3 regions of the Paenarthrobacter sp. 10L420 genome follow, and region 3 is predicted to be linked to each of the others. Evidence: riboswitches for the same ligand, from Rfam matches in the RefSeq annotation. Region 3 holds a riboswitch; each other region holds the start of a gene.

Region 1 (4,749 bases), on a different contig from region 3:
TTGCGGGCCCGCCAGGTAGTGGTCAGATATGGCAATCCCAGGAGCTGGCCGGGGACATGGCCCAGATGATCGAAGAGGTACCACTCCAGGTTGCCCATGACCTTTAAGCGGGTGGCTTCATTTGCGCGGAGGTAGTAGCTGCGCGATTTCGTGAGCTCCAGGATGTCCTCCGGTGACACGGCGTCCTCCCAGCTGGTGAGATGGCTCGTCAAGTCCATAAACTCCGGTCCGATAACTGGCCGGAAGCCGGGCTTGTGCACATCCCCGGCGTGCATGATGCGTGACAACCGGTGAACCCAGGGCACGGAGGTGTCCAGTTGGTTCCATATCAGGCCGAGTACTCCGTGGGGCCGCAGGATCCGGTCGATTTCCGTGCTGGCTTTCAGCGGGTCACACCAATGCCATGCCTGGGCAACGCTGACGACGTCGAATGCTGAGTCCGCCAGCCCTGTTGCCTCGGCCGTTCCCTCCAACGCCTCAACGCCGGGACAGGACTTTCGAAGTTGCTCCAGCATGTCTGTGGAAGGATCGACGGCGGCCACCTGCAGGCCGCGGTCCACGAGCAGTGCCGTAAATTTTCCCGTGCCTGCACCAATATCCGCGGCGGACTTCGCTCCAGGAGGGAGAAGCCAATCCATTGAGTCTGTGGGATAGCCGGGCCGAACGCGATCGTAGTGTTCGCCGCCGTCCTGGAAGCTCTGGCCCAGCTCGCGGCGGCGCGTGGCATGCAGCTTGGGACCACCCGGCCTGCCAACGCGGCCGGAAACACTTCCGCCGGAAACAACGCCGGAAACACTGCCGGAAGGCACGGCCACGCACAGACTCCTTTACCGCGAACGCCAGTTACCCTACGAATTTACCGCACAGTACGTGCGTTTTAGTCAATCGTGCAGGGCGCAGCCCCTGCGGTGCCCGGGGTGTTTGGTGCCCATTCCGGGTAGCTGCGGTGGTCGTTGGCCGGTACCCAGCGGCCTTCGTCTACTACATAGTCCCAGCCGAGCCCGGTGCGCTTGAGTTCTTCGATACCAGCCAGGAGTCGTGTGGCATCCTCCAATCGGGAACCCACTCCGAAACTGGCTCGGAGCGAGCCCGAAGGGAGTCCGAGCCGCTTGAGCAGGGGATGGGCGCAGAAGCGGCCGTCACGAAGTCCTACACCATGTTCGGCGGCGAGGTAGGCGGCCACCAGTCCGGCGTCGAATCCTTCCACGGAGAAATTGACCACGCCGATAGTGTCTTCGGAGTCGCTGAAGATCCGGTGGACGGTCACGCCTTCGATTGCTTCAAGTCCCTGTACGAGGTAGGAGCGGATGGCAGCTTCATGGGCATGCCATGCCTCTTGGTCCAGCCCGGCCAGCACCTGCGTCGCGCGGGCCAATGTTGCCGCGCCGAGGACGTTGGGGGAGCCGCCCTCGTGGCGGGCGGGACCTGAAGCCCAGCTGACCGAGTCCAGGCGGGCTTCGCGAACGGCGCCACCACCGGCAAGGTGCGGAGTACCGGCGTCGAGCCAGTCAGGACGGCCCACAACAACACCGGCGCCGAACGGAGCGTAGAGCTTATGCCCGGAGAACACGATGTAGTCCACGTCTGCTGCGGTGATGTTGATGCGGCGGTGGGGGGCAAGCTGCGCGGCGTCCACCACAATCCGGGCGCCGTATTCGTGGGCAAGTGCTGCGAGTTCGGCGATCGGCAGGATTTCACCGGTCACATTCGAGGCCCCGGTGACCGCCAGCAACGACACGCCGCCCTGGCTGAGTTCCTCGCGAAGCTTGGCGAGGGTAGCTGTCAGTGTCGAAGCAGCTACGACACTGCGGTGAGGGACGCCCTGCCAGGGAAGGAGATTGGCATGGTGCTCGATGTCCAGGTAAAGGACCTCGCCCGTTGGCTTTCCGTCCAGTTGCGGGAGGCAGCCTGCCAACAGGTTCAGCGAGTCCGTGGTGTTCCGGGTGAAAATGACGGAATCGTCGGGACGACCGCCGACGAATTCGCGGACGATGTCGCGGGAGTTCTCGTAGACCGAGGTGCTGATCTGGGAAGCGTAGCCCGCGCCGCGGTGGACACTGGCGTAGTAGGGGAGGATCTCATTGAGATACGCAGAAACAATTGTCAGCGCTGGAGCGGATGCTCCGTAGTCGAGGTTGGCGTAGCGGACGTGGCCACCCTGGATCAGGGGAGCTTGCAGCTCTGCGCCTGTGACGGCGGCCAGGGGCCTGCCTGCAGCGGCTTCGTGCGCTGCTTCTTCGACCACAAGGGACGGCAGAACGGTGGAGTTGAACGTAGCAGTGCTCATGGGACCTCACTCAAGAGGGACCCCCTATGGGGATCCGCGCTTGCCGTATCCGTTCCGGACCGGCCAGGTCGTCACCCGGGGCACCCCACCGCGAATGGAGGGTTGCCGGCCAGCAAACCGGGGTTTAGCGCTGGCACTCGTGACCTGTAAAGAGGTTAGGGCACTCCTCTGGCCTGCTCCAAAGTCGCTTCGCTTTGTTAAGCACATTGTTACGAAGGGTCCGGAAATCGGGCTTTGGGCGAAGAAAAAACGGCGGACGCCCCGAAAAGGAGGCATCCGCCGTCGAAAATTCTATGCAAAGCCGGTTGGCTAGTTGGTGCCGCTGGGTCAGAGGAGGTCATCCAGAGCAGGGTTCAGCCGCTTGAGGACCTCTGAGTGCAGGATGGAGTTGGTGGCCAGGGCGTTGCCGCCAAAGGGGCCATCCTCGCCTTCCAACGAGGTGAAGCGGCCGCCGGCTTCCGTCACGATCGGAACCAGTGCTGCCATGTCGTAAAGGTTCAACTCTGGCTCGCAGGCGATATCCACGGCTCCCTCGGCAACCAGGCAATAGGACCAGAAATCGCCGTAGGCGCGTGTGCGCCAGATGTCTTCCGTCAACCCCAGGAACTCGTCCAGATTTCCGCGTTCCTTCCAACCGGAAAGGCTGGAATATGACATTGAAGCATCTGCCAACCGCGAAACGTTTGACACTTTGAGCCGGGTCGCTGACGCGAGGGAGCGACCCATATAGGCGCCCATGTCCTTTGCTGCCCACCAACGCTTGCCCAACGCGGGAGCACTGACAAGTCCGACCACCGGCTCACCCTCGTCCACGAGTGCGATCAGGGTAGCCCATACAGGAACTCCCCGAACGAAGTTCTTGGTGCCGTCGATGGGGTCGATGATCCAACGCCGGGAGCCGTGGCCGCTGCTGCCGAACTCCTCGCCGAGGACGGCGTCACGGGGGCGCGAGCGCGACAATTGGCCACGAATGGCTTCTTCCGCAGCTTTGTCGGCATCCGTCACTGGCGTGAGGTCAGGCTTGGTCTCGACCTGCAGATCCAAGGCCTTGAAGCGGTCCATGGTTTGGGCATCCACGGAATCCGCCAGCACGTGGGCCAGTCGGAGGTCATCGTTGTAGCTGGAAACGGGTTGGGTCATGCCACCAAACTATCGTGAAACGTTCCCTGCAGTTGGGATCGCCTTGCACCAATGCTTAGTTGACGGTACCCAGTTCTTTGGTCTCTTTCGCTTCCAAACGCGGGTCCGCGCCCAGCAGCCGCCGGAGCGAAGACAAGCGGGCCACCCCGGAAGGACCGGCGTGTCCCTCGTTCACCCACGCGTCAAGTCCGCAATTGATGGCACTGGCATCGTGCTTGCAACCGCGGTCGCAAGCTTCGGTGCCCGGTTCCAAATCGGGGAAGGAATGCAGGATGCGGTCGGGGTCCACATGCGCGAGTCCGAAGGAGCGGATACCGGGGGTATCGATGATCCAGCTACCTGGCGGTGCGTCCGCCAGCTTCAAGGCCAGCGCCGACGACGACGTATGCCGGCCCCGCCCTGTGACGGCGTTGACACCACCCGTAGCACGCTCGGCTCCGGTCAGGGCATTAACCATGGTGGACTTGCCGACGCCCGAATGGCCCAGCATGACAGTCACTTTTCCATCAAGGTGGGCCCGCAATTCGGCAACGGCGCGGCTGTCCAGCCGCGCGGACAGTCCGTCGTCCGAGCGGGCATCGATACCGGACGCTTCATCGTCTGCGGTACGGCTGATGATGATGGGAAAGTCGAGGCTGAGATAGTTCGACAACAGTTCCGCAGGATCCTTGACATCTGCTTTGGTGACGAGCAGCAGCGGCTCGATCCCGGCGTCGTAGGCTGCAACCAGGGCGCGGTCAATAAAGCCGGTTCGGGGCTCCGGATTGGCCGCCGCGACCACCACCACAAGTTGGTCTGCGTTGGCTACCACCACTCTTTCGATGGGGTCGGTATCATCAGCGCTGCGCCGCAGGAGCGTCTTCCGCTCCTCTATTCGGACGAGCCGCGCAAGGGTATCCGGTTCTCCGGATACGTCGCCCACCAAGGCGACGAAATCGCCGGGGACAACGGGGTTTCGTCGCAGTTCACGCGCGCGTGCAGCGATGATGATGCGTTCATCCGCCGAGTCTTCACCGACGATGGCGGTGTAGCGCCCGCGGTCTACCGTGATAATCCGGCCAATGACCGCGTCATCATGACTGGGACGGTCCTTGGTGCGGGGCCTTGATCCTTTTTTATTCGGACGGATCCGGACATCGGATTCGTCCCAGGAGCTTGCGTCGCGACCCATGCTCAGTTGCTGGCCTCACTGGTGACGGTCAAGTCATCGCCTGTGCCGTGCTGCAGCATGGCCTCCCACATCTGCGGAAATTCGGGCATCGTCTTGGACGTGGTAGCGATATCCTCCACCTGAACGCCCTCAACGGCGAGCCCCAAAATAG
Region 2 (4,749 bases), on a different contig from region 3:
AGCCTGCGCCACGCTTTCAGGGTCCACCGGCGATGTGCCGATCAGCAGGGTTCTGGACTCGGAGGAAATGGGCTCGGAGGACATCAGAAGTCCAGAAGATTCTGGCGGAAGCCGCCGTTGCCGTAACTCTTCCTCAACAGGCCACGGCGTCGCAGTTCTGGAGTGAGCTTGTCCAGCACTCCGTGCACGGTGACGGGGTCCACGAACCCCGAGAAGAGGAAGCCGTCCCCACCCACGGCCTCGCCGGTCTCCTCGAAGTAGTCCACGATTTCACCAACCGTGCCGATGATCGAATCGCCGGCACCACCGCTGCGTGCCTGAAGGATCTGGCGCAGGGTAGACCCCGGAGGCGCTGCCTTGGCGAAGTGCTCCAACGTGCCTTGGTTGCTGTTGGTGCTCAATTCGGGCAACGGCGCATCGAGGTCGAACTGCTTAAAGTCGATAACGGACAGATAGGAGATCGAGTTGAGCTGGCTGTCGATATCACGCTGGGTGAGCTCCCGGCGCTGCGCCCGCAACTCCTCGGCCTCGGCTGATGAGCCAACCACGGTGGGCTTGAGCACGAAAAGGACCTTGACGTCGTCGGGGTTCCTGCCAGCCTTGGCAGCCTCGGCACGGATGGAATCCCGGTAGGCCTTCATGCCGTCAGCGCCACGCGCCAACGCGATCGCGACGTCGGCGTGCCCACCTGCGAACGCTTTGCCCCGAGGAGAAGCACCCGCCTGCACCAGTACGGGCTCCTCCGGCAGAGGTGCGGTGTTAAGGGGACCGCGGACCTTGAAGAAGTCGCCCTGGTGGTTAATAGGGTGCACTTTGGTGTGGTCGGCGAATCTGCCGGCCTCAACGTCCTCGAGCACCGCGTCAGGTTCCCAGCTCCGCCAAAGCCTCCGTACGACGTCGACGAATTCCTCCGCCTTCTCATACCGAAGGTCGTGTTCAATCTGCTGGTCCAAACCGTAATTCTGTGCTGCCAGGTCACTGCCGGAAGTGACAACGTTCCAGCCCAGCTGCCCCTCGGAGAAGTGCTGCAGCGTGGCCAGCAGCCGGGCGGCTGTGAAGGGCGGATAGAAGGATGCGCTGACGGTCGGCACAATCCCAAGGTGCTTGGTGGCGGACAGAAGGTACGGGACCAGCGCCAAAGGATCATGCTTAGGCGCAAAGGAGGCGTGTGCCAGCGAGACCTCGGCAGTGCCGCCATAAGTATCAGGAACAGTAAGGGAATCCTCGATGATGAAAAGGTCAAGGCCGGATTGCTCGAACGCGCGCACGGCGTCTTGATACAGGGCAGGTTTCTTCCAGTCGTAGCCCAGGCTGTAGGCGGGAGTTCCCCAGCCCTGGACACCGAAACCGTGCCCCACGAACCATCCAAAATGCAGCATGGGCTTGAGTGTAGGGCTGCCTTGTCCGTTCACCGCTACCTGATTTCTTGCGAAGTTACAGGGGGTCGTACTGCGTCAATTATGCTCCCGGGACGTCACATTTAGGCTGCTACTCCAGCATGGGCCGGTTACGCAACATGACGACCGCGTAACCGCTTGCAAGTGCGGGCCGCCGCCGCGGGATGTTACGTTTTTCTTGAGTAATGAGCACCAGCGCCAAGCCCTGACTTGCTGGTCGGCAACCCTCTCTCCGGCGGGGTGCCTCAGGTGACTACTCGGCGTATCGACACTTCGAACTGCAAGCGTGACTGAGGAGCACCAGCCAATGCCTGAACCCACTGAAGAAAAACTCTCCTACCGCCTGATTACAGGTCCGGATACCCGTGAATTCTGTGAGCGGATCACCACGGCCCTCGCCGACGGCTACGTGCTCCACGGCAGCCCGGCAGCCACGTTCAATGGCACGGATGTCATCGTGGCGCAGGCCGTCGTACTGCCCGTGGCCATCGCCAACGCAGACGCCGCCGTCGCGAATGCAGTTGACCAGTTGGAGAACGACGACGACGAAGAAGCATTCGAGGGACACGCATGAGTTACGCAGGTGACCTGACCCCGCAGGACGCGTGGGCCAAGCTTGAAGATGGCGCCATCCTGGTAGACGTCCGCACCGAGGCCGAGTGGGCACACATCGGCATTCCGGACACCAAAGCCACAGAGAACGATCCCCTGTTCATTCAGTGGAACCTCGCCGGCGGCATTCCCAACTCCCGCTTCCTCGAGGACCTGCAGCAGCAGGCACCTGAGGGCGAGGGCGTGGAACTCGTTTTCATCTGCCGCTCAGGCCAGCGCTCCATCTCTGCTGCCATCGCCGCGACGCAGGCCGGATTCACCGCCTACAACGTCCTCGAGGGCTTCGAAGGTGACCCGGACCGGTATGGCGAACGCACCATCAACGGCTGGAAGAACCGTGGCCTGCCGACCAACCTGGGGAACGACTAAGTGACTTTCAATCCCGATGCCGCCAGCTGGAGCCCTGACACCCAGGCAGTACGCGGTGGCCTTGACCGTACCAACTTCCAGGAGACGTCCGAACCCGTTTTCCTGAACTCCGGCTTCGTCTACGAATCCGCTGCCGCCGCCGAACGCGCCTTCACTGGCGAGGACGAACGCTTCGTTTACTCCCGCTACGGCAACCCGTCCGTGGCCACGTTCCAGGAGCGGTTGCGGTTGCTCGAAGGAACCGAGGCTTGCTTTGCGACGGCGTCCGGCATGTCCGCGGTGTTCACCGCCTTGGGTGCCCTGTTGGCTGCCGGTGATCGCGTGGTTGCCGCCCGCTCCCTGTTCGGCTCGTGCTTCGTGATCCTCAATGAGATCCTGCCGCGCTGGGGCGTAGAGACCGTGTTTGTCGATGGTCCCGACCTCGATCAGTGGCGTGCTGCCCTCTCCGAACCCACCACCGCTGTGTTCTTCGAGTCGCCGTCCAACCCGATGCAGGAAATCGTGGACATCGCCGCCGTCAGCGAGCTCGCGCATGCAGCGGGAGCGACCGTCGTCGTCGACAACGTCTTTGCCACTCCCCTGCTGCAGCGTTGCGGCGACTTGGGCGCAGACGTCATTGTTTACTCCGGCACCAAGCACATCGATGGCCAGGGGCGCGTCCTCGGCGGCGCGATCATGGGCACCAAGGAATTCATCGATGGCCCGGTCAAGCAGCTGATGCGGCACACCGGACCGTCGCTCTCCGCGTTCAACGCGTGGGTATTGACCAAGGGCCTGGAGACCATGGGGCTGCGCGTGAACCACAGTTCGGCCTCCGCTTTGAAAATCGCGGAATGGCTCGAGCAGCAACCTGCCATTAGCTGGGTCAAGTACCCCTTGTTGAAATCGCACCCGCAGTACGAACTGGCGGCGAAGCAGATGAAGGCCGGCGGTACTGTGCTGACGTTCGAGCTGCTGCCCTCTTCCGGGCGGTCCGCCAAAGACGCCGCGTTCGCGTTGCTGGACGGTCTGCGCGTCATCGACATCTCCAACAACCTGGGCGACTCCAAGTCCCTCATCACGCATCCGGCCACCACCACCCACCGGGCCATGGGGCCTGAAGGTCGCGGGGCCATTGGGTTGAGCGACGGCGTGGTCCGTTTGTCCGTGGGCCTGGAAGATGTAGACGATCTCATTCTGGATCTGGAGAAGGCCCTCAAACAGGTCTAACCTGTCTCGCATGAGCGGGAATCATCCCTATCGCCGTGCCGGAGCGGTCATCGTTGCCGGCACGGCGATCTGGTTTGCAGGTATTTCGCCGGTGTCGCGCGTTTACATCACCCCCGACGCCGCCGAACGTCTTCGTATGCTTGAGGCCGGCCAGCGTGGCTGGGTTATTGGGCAGCACCTCGCAGCGGCTGGAACCGTCGCGGTGCCGGTGGGATTCGCAGCCTTTGCCGGTCGTCTTCCGGGCGGACGGGCGAAGCGGTGGGCTGTTGCAGCCGCGGCCGCTTTGCTGGCAGGGGCCCCGCTCTTTGTGCCGAGTTTGTCCCGCCGGGCCTCGGACATGGAACGCTTTGCCTACGGCCGGGGATCCAATGCGCCATTCCTCGCTTACTCCGGGCTCCACGTTCTTGCCTTGGCTGCCCTGGGCGGAAGCCTCCTGGCGTCGCCCGCCAAACGATGGATCGGGGTCACGGCCGCAGCCAGCGCGCCCATCTACGGCGCCATCCTTGTGGCCAAGAAGGACATCCCGCCTTTCGTGTTCTACCTGGTCGAGGGCTTGACTGGGGCGTACCTGATGACATGGGAAGAGAGAGACCCCACTGAAGCCTAGGGCCGGCGGACCCTGGTCAGGATGGGCGCCGGATCCTTGTGCGAGTCTGCGGTAGCGCCACGAAGCGTCACCTTCACCGCATGTCCAACGACCGCCCCCAGCGCCTCATTGCTGGGCGGACTCCCCGGCGGATTCTGTGCCTCACGTTGCCGATTGTTGAAACGCTCTGCTGCATCGCGTTGCTCCCGGGCTCCGTTCCCGCGCTCAAGGATGTCCGAGATTCCAGCCTTCACCAGTCCCAGTTCACCTTGGTCGTCCAGGACGGGGCTCAGATAATCCACCAATGCCCAGACCACATCTGCTGCCGGTTGGGGACGGAAGTCGCCAAAGTCCAGGAGGTCTCCGCGAAGTCCCGAATTGCTCGCTTGCCAACTCGCCATCCGCAGCAGGGCCGTCGGCACCGAGGCGGGCTCAACGCCGTCGAGCATTTCCAGGGAAGCGGTCTCAACCAATGCCCTCACAAGCACTGCTATCAAAGCTGCGTCTTCCGAGCGGAGGCACACGTCAGCCACCCTGACTTCCACGGTGGGATGGTTGCGGGAGATGCGGGCGTCG
Region 3 (4,749 bases):
ATTGTGGTGCACTCGGCTACCAAGTATCTGGGCGGCCACGGTGCGGCGATCGCCGGCGTGATCGTGGACTCCGGAAACTTTGATTTCGGCAAGGACCCGGAACGCTTCCCTGGATTCAATACTCCGGACCCCAGCTACAACGGACTCGTTTACGCCCGGGACCTTGGCAAGGACGGCGCGCTCGGAGCCAACCTCTCCTACATTCTCAAGGCACGCGTGCAGTTGCTGCGCGATCTGGGTTCGGCCGTTTCCCCGTTCAACGCATTCCTCATCGCCCAAGGGCTGGAAACCCTGAGCCTCCGCGTAGAGCGTCACGTCTCGAACGCCACCAAAGTGGCGGAATGGCTGGAAGCCCACGACGACGTCGAATCGGTTGCCTTCGCGGGTCTGCCGTCCAGCCCTTGGTATGACCGCGGCCGGAAGTACGGGCCGAGGGGTACCGGCGCGGTGGTGGCATTCAACATCAAGGGTGGCGTCGAGGCCGGCAAGCGATTCGTCGATGGCCTGGAGCTGCACTCCCATGTTGCCAACATCGGTGACGTCCGCTCGCTGGTTATCCACCCGGCGTCGACTACCCACAGCCAGCTCACGGTCGAACAGCAACTGGTTGCGGGCGTGTATCCCGGCCTTGTCCGCCTGTCGGTGGGAATCGAGCACGTGGACGACATCATTGCTGACTTGGAGGCTGGTTTCCGGGCTGCCAAGGGCGCTTAGCGGAGCGGCTGCCCGCCGACGAAAATTCGCCGGGCGGCCCTTCTCGCTGCGTGTTCCTGAACGAAGGGACCCCAAACCGTCACACAGCTGTCACATTCTTCGCCAAAACAGCGGTATTTTTCCTAGACTCTACGTATTAGGTCATGAGTGCCAGTGACAGCCCCGGCTTGCTGGCCGGCAACCCTCCTCCGCGGTGGGGTGCCCCGGGTGAAGACCTGGCCTGTCGCACGCAAGGCGGCAGGCAAGCGCGAGGTTAGGTGTCAAAGGAATGACCATTACTGCTACAGCACCCCCAAAACCGGGCAAAGAAGACGGGACGGTCAAGTACGCCGGCGTAGGTTCGCTGGAACTTGAAGCCGGCGGTTTTCTCCCGGATGTTGTGCTGGCCTACGAAACCTGGGGGCAGCTGAACGAAGATGCGTCCAACGCCGTTCTCGTTCAGCACGCACTGACGGGCAGCACGCACGTGGCCCGCGGTGCCACCGACGAGGAAGGCTGGTGGGAGCAACTCGTTGGTCCCGGCGCGACGATCGACACCAACCGGTTCTTCGTTATCTCCATCAACATTGTGGGCGGCTGTTACGGCAGCACGGGACCATCGTCCCAGGCTCCGGACGGGCGGCCTTGGGGATCCCGCTTTCCTCTCATCACGTTGCGCGACAGCACCGTGGCTGAAGCCCGTCTCGCGGATGCATTGGGCATCAAGGCATGGCACGCAGTCCTCGGCGGTTCCATGGGCGGGGCGCGGGCACTTGAATGGGCGGTGACCTTCCCCGAGCGTGTTCAGAGGTGCGCAGTCATTTCTGTCGGCGCCTACAGCACAGCCGAGCAAATCGCTTTCGCCCAGTCGCAGACGCTCGCCATCCGCCAGGACCCGAACTTCAACAACGGCGATTACTACGGTGGACCAACTCCCGAGGCGGGCCTTGCCCTGGCCCGACGGATAGCGCATATCACGTACCGATCAGCCCTGGAGCTTGATTTCCGCTTCGGCCGCGAAGCCCAGCACCAAGAGACGCCCCTGGCTGCTCCGGTCCTGGGGGAGCGTGGCCGCTACCAGGTGGAAAGCTACCTCGACCACCAAGGCACCAAGCTGGTGCGCCGGTTCGATGCGAACAGTTACATCGCCATCACCGAGGCCCTCATGTCCCACGACATCAGCCGGGGCCGGGGCACCTTGCAGGAAGCCTTGGCCAGCGCCACTGCTGAATTCTTTGTGGCAGCCGTCGACTCGGACCGCCTCTACTTCCCGGCCCAGTCATTGGAACTGGCACAAAACCTGCCCGGCAATGTGCCCGTCCACGTGATCGAGGCTCCCATCGGACACGACGGCTTCCTCACCGAAATCGGGCAACTGTCAGCCCAACTGCATCAGGCCTTCTTCGCGTAAGCCGGCTCAGCCGTTCATGATCTCGCCGCGCTGCTTCATGTAGTCCTCCATGGCGATCTCGCCGTTGCTGAACTTGAGGTCCAGCTCGGCCAGCTTGCGCGCGCGGAAGCCTTGGTGCTCAGAGCCGCTGTTGCTGGGAAACGTAGGTGAAGAAGCGTTCGACGGCGGTCCTGCCGGCGGTTGCGCATCGGCAGGGCGGACGTGGATTGGCTCGCCCGGATAGCCCGGGTAGTTCTGGGCAGGGTAGTTCTGCTGCGGGTAACCCGGTCCCGGAAGATTCTGCGGGGGATAGCCGGGGCCAGGGTAGTTCTGGGGCGGGTAGTTCTGGGCAGGGTAGTTCTGGCCCGGGAAGTTGCGGTCCTGGAAATTACGGTCCTGAAGCCGCCGCGCCCGGGACCTGTTATAAAGGCGGATCCCCATGGGAATCAGCCACGAGCAGACGATGATCCAGAAGATCAGATTGTTCACGGTGCAGGCCTCCTAGGTCTTAACCCAGCTTAGTCCCGCACTTTCACACCAGCTTTGCCTTCATGCCCAGGAACCTTCCGTAGCGTTCCGCCTCGGCCTCCAACGCTTGTTGTTCCGCTGTTGTGAAGGGTCGGTTTACTCTGACGTCGAGTTCGCAGATCCCACCGGAGAAGCCGTGGCGCCACCATCCGGACAGCCTGCCCTCCAGCAACACGACGTGAATGGGAGCATCGCCCTCCGGGAAATAGGGCGCCCTTCCGCCGAGGTAGTGCCTCGATTGGGAATAGCCCATCACGTACTCGTCGTAGCACTGGATGAGATCGACCCGGGGGAGCGGCGGCCCAGCGGCAGCTGGAGGAGTCGCTGAAATGGGTTCGACGTCTTCTGCTGGCAAGCAGAAGTCCAGGCCGTCAATCGCCACAGTTGCCAAGGCGCCCGGAAGGGACTCTTCAGCTACCTGCAAGCCAAGCCGCACATCCTTCATGGTCAGTCCGGACCAGGCGGCACAGTCCTTGATGGTGGCAGGCCCCCGGCTGGTGAAGTATCGCAGCGCCAGCTGACCCAAAGCCCATTCGCGGTCGTCCCCAATCAAGGGCACGTTGCCCGTGGCGGACACACGTTCCTGGAACAAGGCGTATGTCTGTTTGAGCGCACCCCCTGCAGAACGGACCGGCGCACCGCTCACCAAGATTTTGCTGATCTCTGCGTGCATGAGGTGGTAAACGAGGCCAAGTCCTTTCCCGGGGAAACCCGCCTGTTCCAGTACCGCGGCTAATTCTTCGCGGGTTTTGTGGGCTCCACCGGCCACGGCTTCGGCAAGGATGTCTCCGCTCCTGGCAGCGGCGTGCTCATCAAGTCCGGTCTGCCTGTACATGCCTTTGTTGCCTTGATGAAGGCGATCCGCAGATAACCCCATCAACCAGCCGAGGTCCTCACGATGCACAAAATGCCACGTTGGCCGCAGGATATGTGTCCGGAGGATCCTGCCGTCAGCCACCGCCTGCTCCACCTCATCGGCAGTGGTACCCGGCGTTCGCTGGGCAACGGTCCACCTCGCGTACGGAAATTCCTGCGACTGGACCGCGAGGAGGTTGCGCAGCACCTCATCAACGCTTTCACCGTAAGGAGCCCGCAACTGCTGACGCCGAAGCCTGAAGTGCACAACATCAGCCGGCGCCAGTGAAATGTCAGCGTGCATAGCGGAGCTCTTTCCGGGCGTTAGTCCTGCAAGCGATCCGCACGTTAGCCGCGCGGCAGCATGGTGCCGTTGGGACCGAAGACCGGTCCCGCCGTCGGGCGTTTGGGAGTAATGCCGTCGCCGGAGGATCGATGCCGCAACCTGCGGATAACCCAGGGAACAAAGTATTCACGCGCCCACACCAGATCCGAGGAACGGGCCTCACGCCAGGTGCGGACCGGCAGGGGTTTCGGCACCAGGGGTTCGAGGGTGTGCTGGACGTTCAGCGCTTCCAGGACCATCATCGCGATCGTGTGGTGTCCCAGCGGTGAGAAGTGCAGGCGGTCTTCGTCCCACATCCGGGGATCGGCCAACTGCCTTAGGGACCACATATCGGCGATGATGGCGTCGTGCCGTGCAGCCACCGTCCTGAGGTTTTCGTTGTAGATGGCCACCTTGCCTCGGATGCGGCCCAAGACGGAGGATGCGGTGTCCGGTCCGTTGAACAACACCACGGTGGCACCACTGGAGGCCAGTTCCTGAACGGCAGCATCCAGCTTCTCCGCCAAAAGGTCCGGGTCGCCGCCGGGCCGGATGAGGTCATTGCCGCCGGCCGAAATAGAGACGAGGTCCGGCTGGAGTTCCAAGCAAGGACCAACTTGTTCATCCACGATCTGCTGCAGTAACCGCCCACGGATGGCAAGGTTGGCGTAGGCAAAATCTTCGTGGCCGCGGCCCAGTTCTTCCGCTACACGGTCAGCCCACCCGCGGAAGCCGCCGGGATTCTGCGGCTCGGGATCGCCGATGCCTTCCGTGAACGAATCCCCCAGTGCCACGTAACGGCTCCAAGGGTGAGTTTGGACCGGGTCGCCCGGCTTCACCAATGAATTGACGTCACTCACGCTTTCCATCCTGCCTTGAACCTGCAAACCTACGCCACCGTAGGTTGTTACCCATCGGTAACTGCAAGAATAGATCCATGACTGAAGCCGTTGCATTC

Evidence for each region. Region 3 has a riboswitch for S-adenosylmethionine ahead of metX (homoserine O-acetyltransferase MetX). Riboswitches for the same ligand answer to the same signal wherever they lie in the genome.
Region 1: it holds a riboswitch for S-adenosylmethionine, as region 3 does, so the genes downstream of both, AC1DD5_RS04230 (aminotransferase class V-fold PLP-dependent enzyme) here and metX (homoserine O-acetyltransferase MetX) in region 3, are expected to answer to the same signal.
Region 2: it holds a riboswitch for S-adenosylmethionine, as region 3 does, so the genes downstream of both, AC1DD5_RS14815 (DUF1737 domain-containing protein) here and metX (homoserine O-acetyltransferase MetX) in region 3, are expected to answer to the same signal.

What each region holds. Positions count from the first base shown of each region.
Region 1 covers NZ_JBFTJK010000001.1:884,218-888,966, forward strand. The annotation lists gene AC1DD5_RS04225 (class I SAM-dependent methyltransferase) at 1-731, opposite strand, end outside; gene AC1DD5_RS04230 (aminotransferase class V-fold PLP-dependent enzyme) at 878-2,287, opposite strand; SAM riboswitch class IV at 2,319-2,432, opposite strand; gene hisN (histidinol-phosphatase) at 2,615-3,427, opposite strand; gene rsgA (ribosome small subunit-dependent GTPase A) at 3,483-4,598, opposite strand; gene aroA (3-phosphoshikimate 1-carboxyvinyltransferase) at 4,601-4,749, opposite strand, start outside.
Region 2 covers NZ_JBFTJK010000009.1:101,309-106,057, forward strand. The annotation lists gene AC1DD5_RS14805 (aromatic amino acid ammonia-lyase) at 1-84, opposite strand, end outside; gene AC1DD5_RS14810 (NtaA/DmoA family FMN-dependent monooxygenase) at 84-1,412, opposite strand; SAM riboswitch class IV at 1,579-1,690, shown strand; gene AC1DD5_RS14815 (DUF1737 domain-containing protein) at 1,705-1,971, shown strand; gene AC1DD5_RS14820 (rhodanese-like domain-containing protein) at 1,968-2,378, shown strand; gene AC1DD5_RS14825 (O-succinylhomoserine sulfhydrylase) at 2,379-3,587, shown strand; gene AC1DD5_RS14830 (hypothetical protein) at 3,598-4,194, shown strand; gene AC1DD5_RS14835 (glutamate--cysteine ligase 2) at 4,191-4,749, opposite strand, start outside.
Region 3 covers NZ_JBFTJK010000023.1:3,282-8,030, forward strand. The annotation lists gene AC1DD5_RS22340 (bifunctional o-acetylhomoserine/o-acetylserine sulfhydrylase) at 1-714, shown strand, start outside; SAM riboswitch class IV at 854-968, shown strand; gene metX (homoserine O-acetyltransferase MetX) at 983-2,104, shown strand; gene AC1DD5_RS22350 (hypothetical protein) at 2,111-2,572, opposite strand; gene AC1DD5_RS22355 (winged helix DNA-binding domain-containing protein) at 2,616-3,770, opposite strand; gene AC1DD5_RS22360 (SGNH/GDSL hydrolase family protein) at 3,815-4,660, opposite strand; gene AC1DD5_RS22365 (alpha/beta hydrolase) at 4,729-4,749, shown strand, end outside.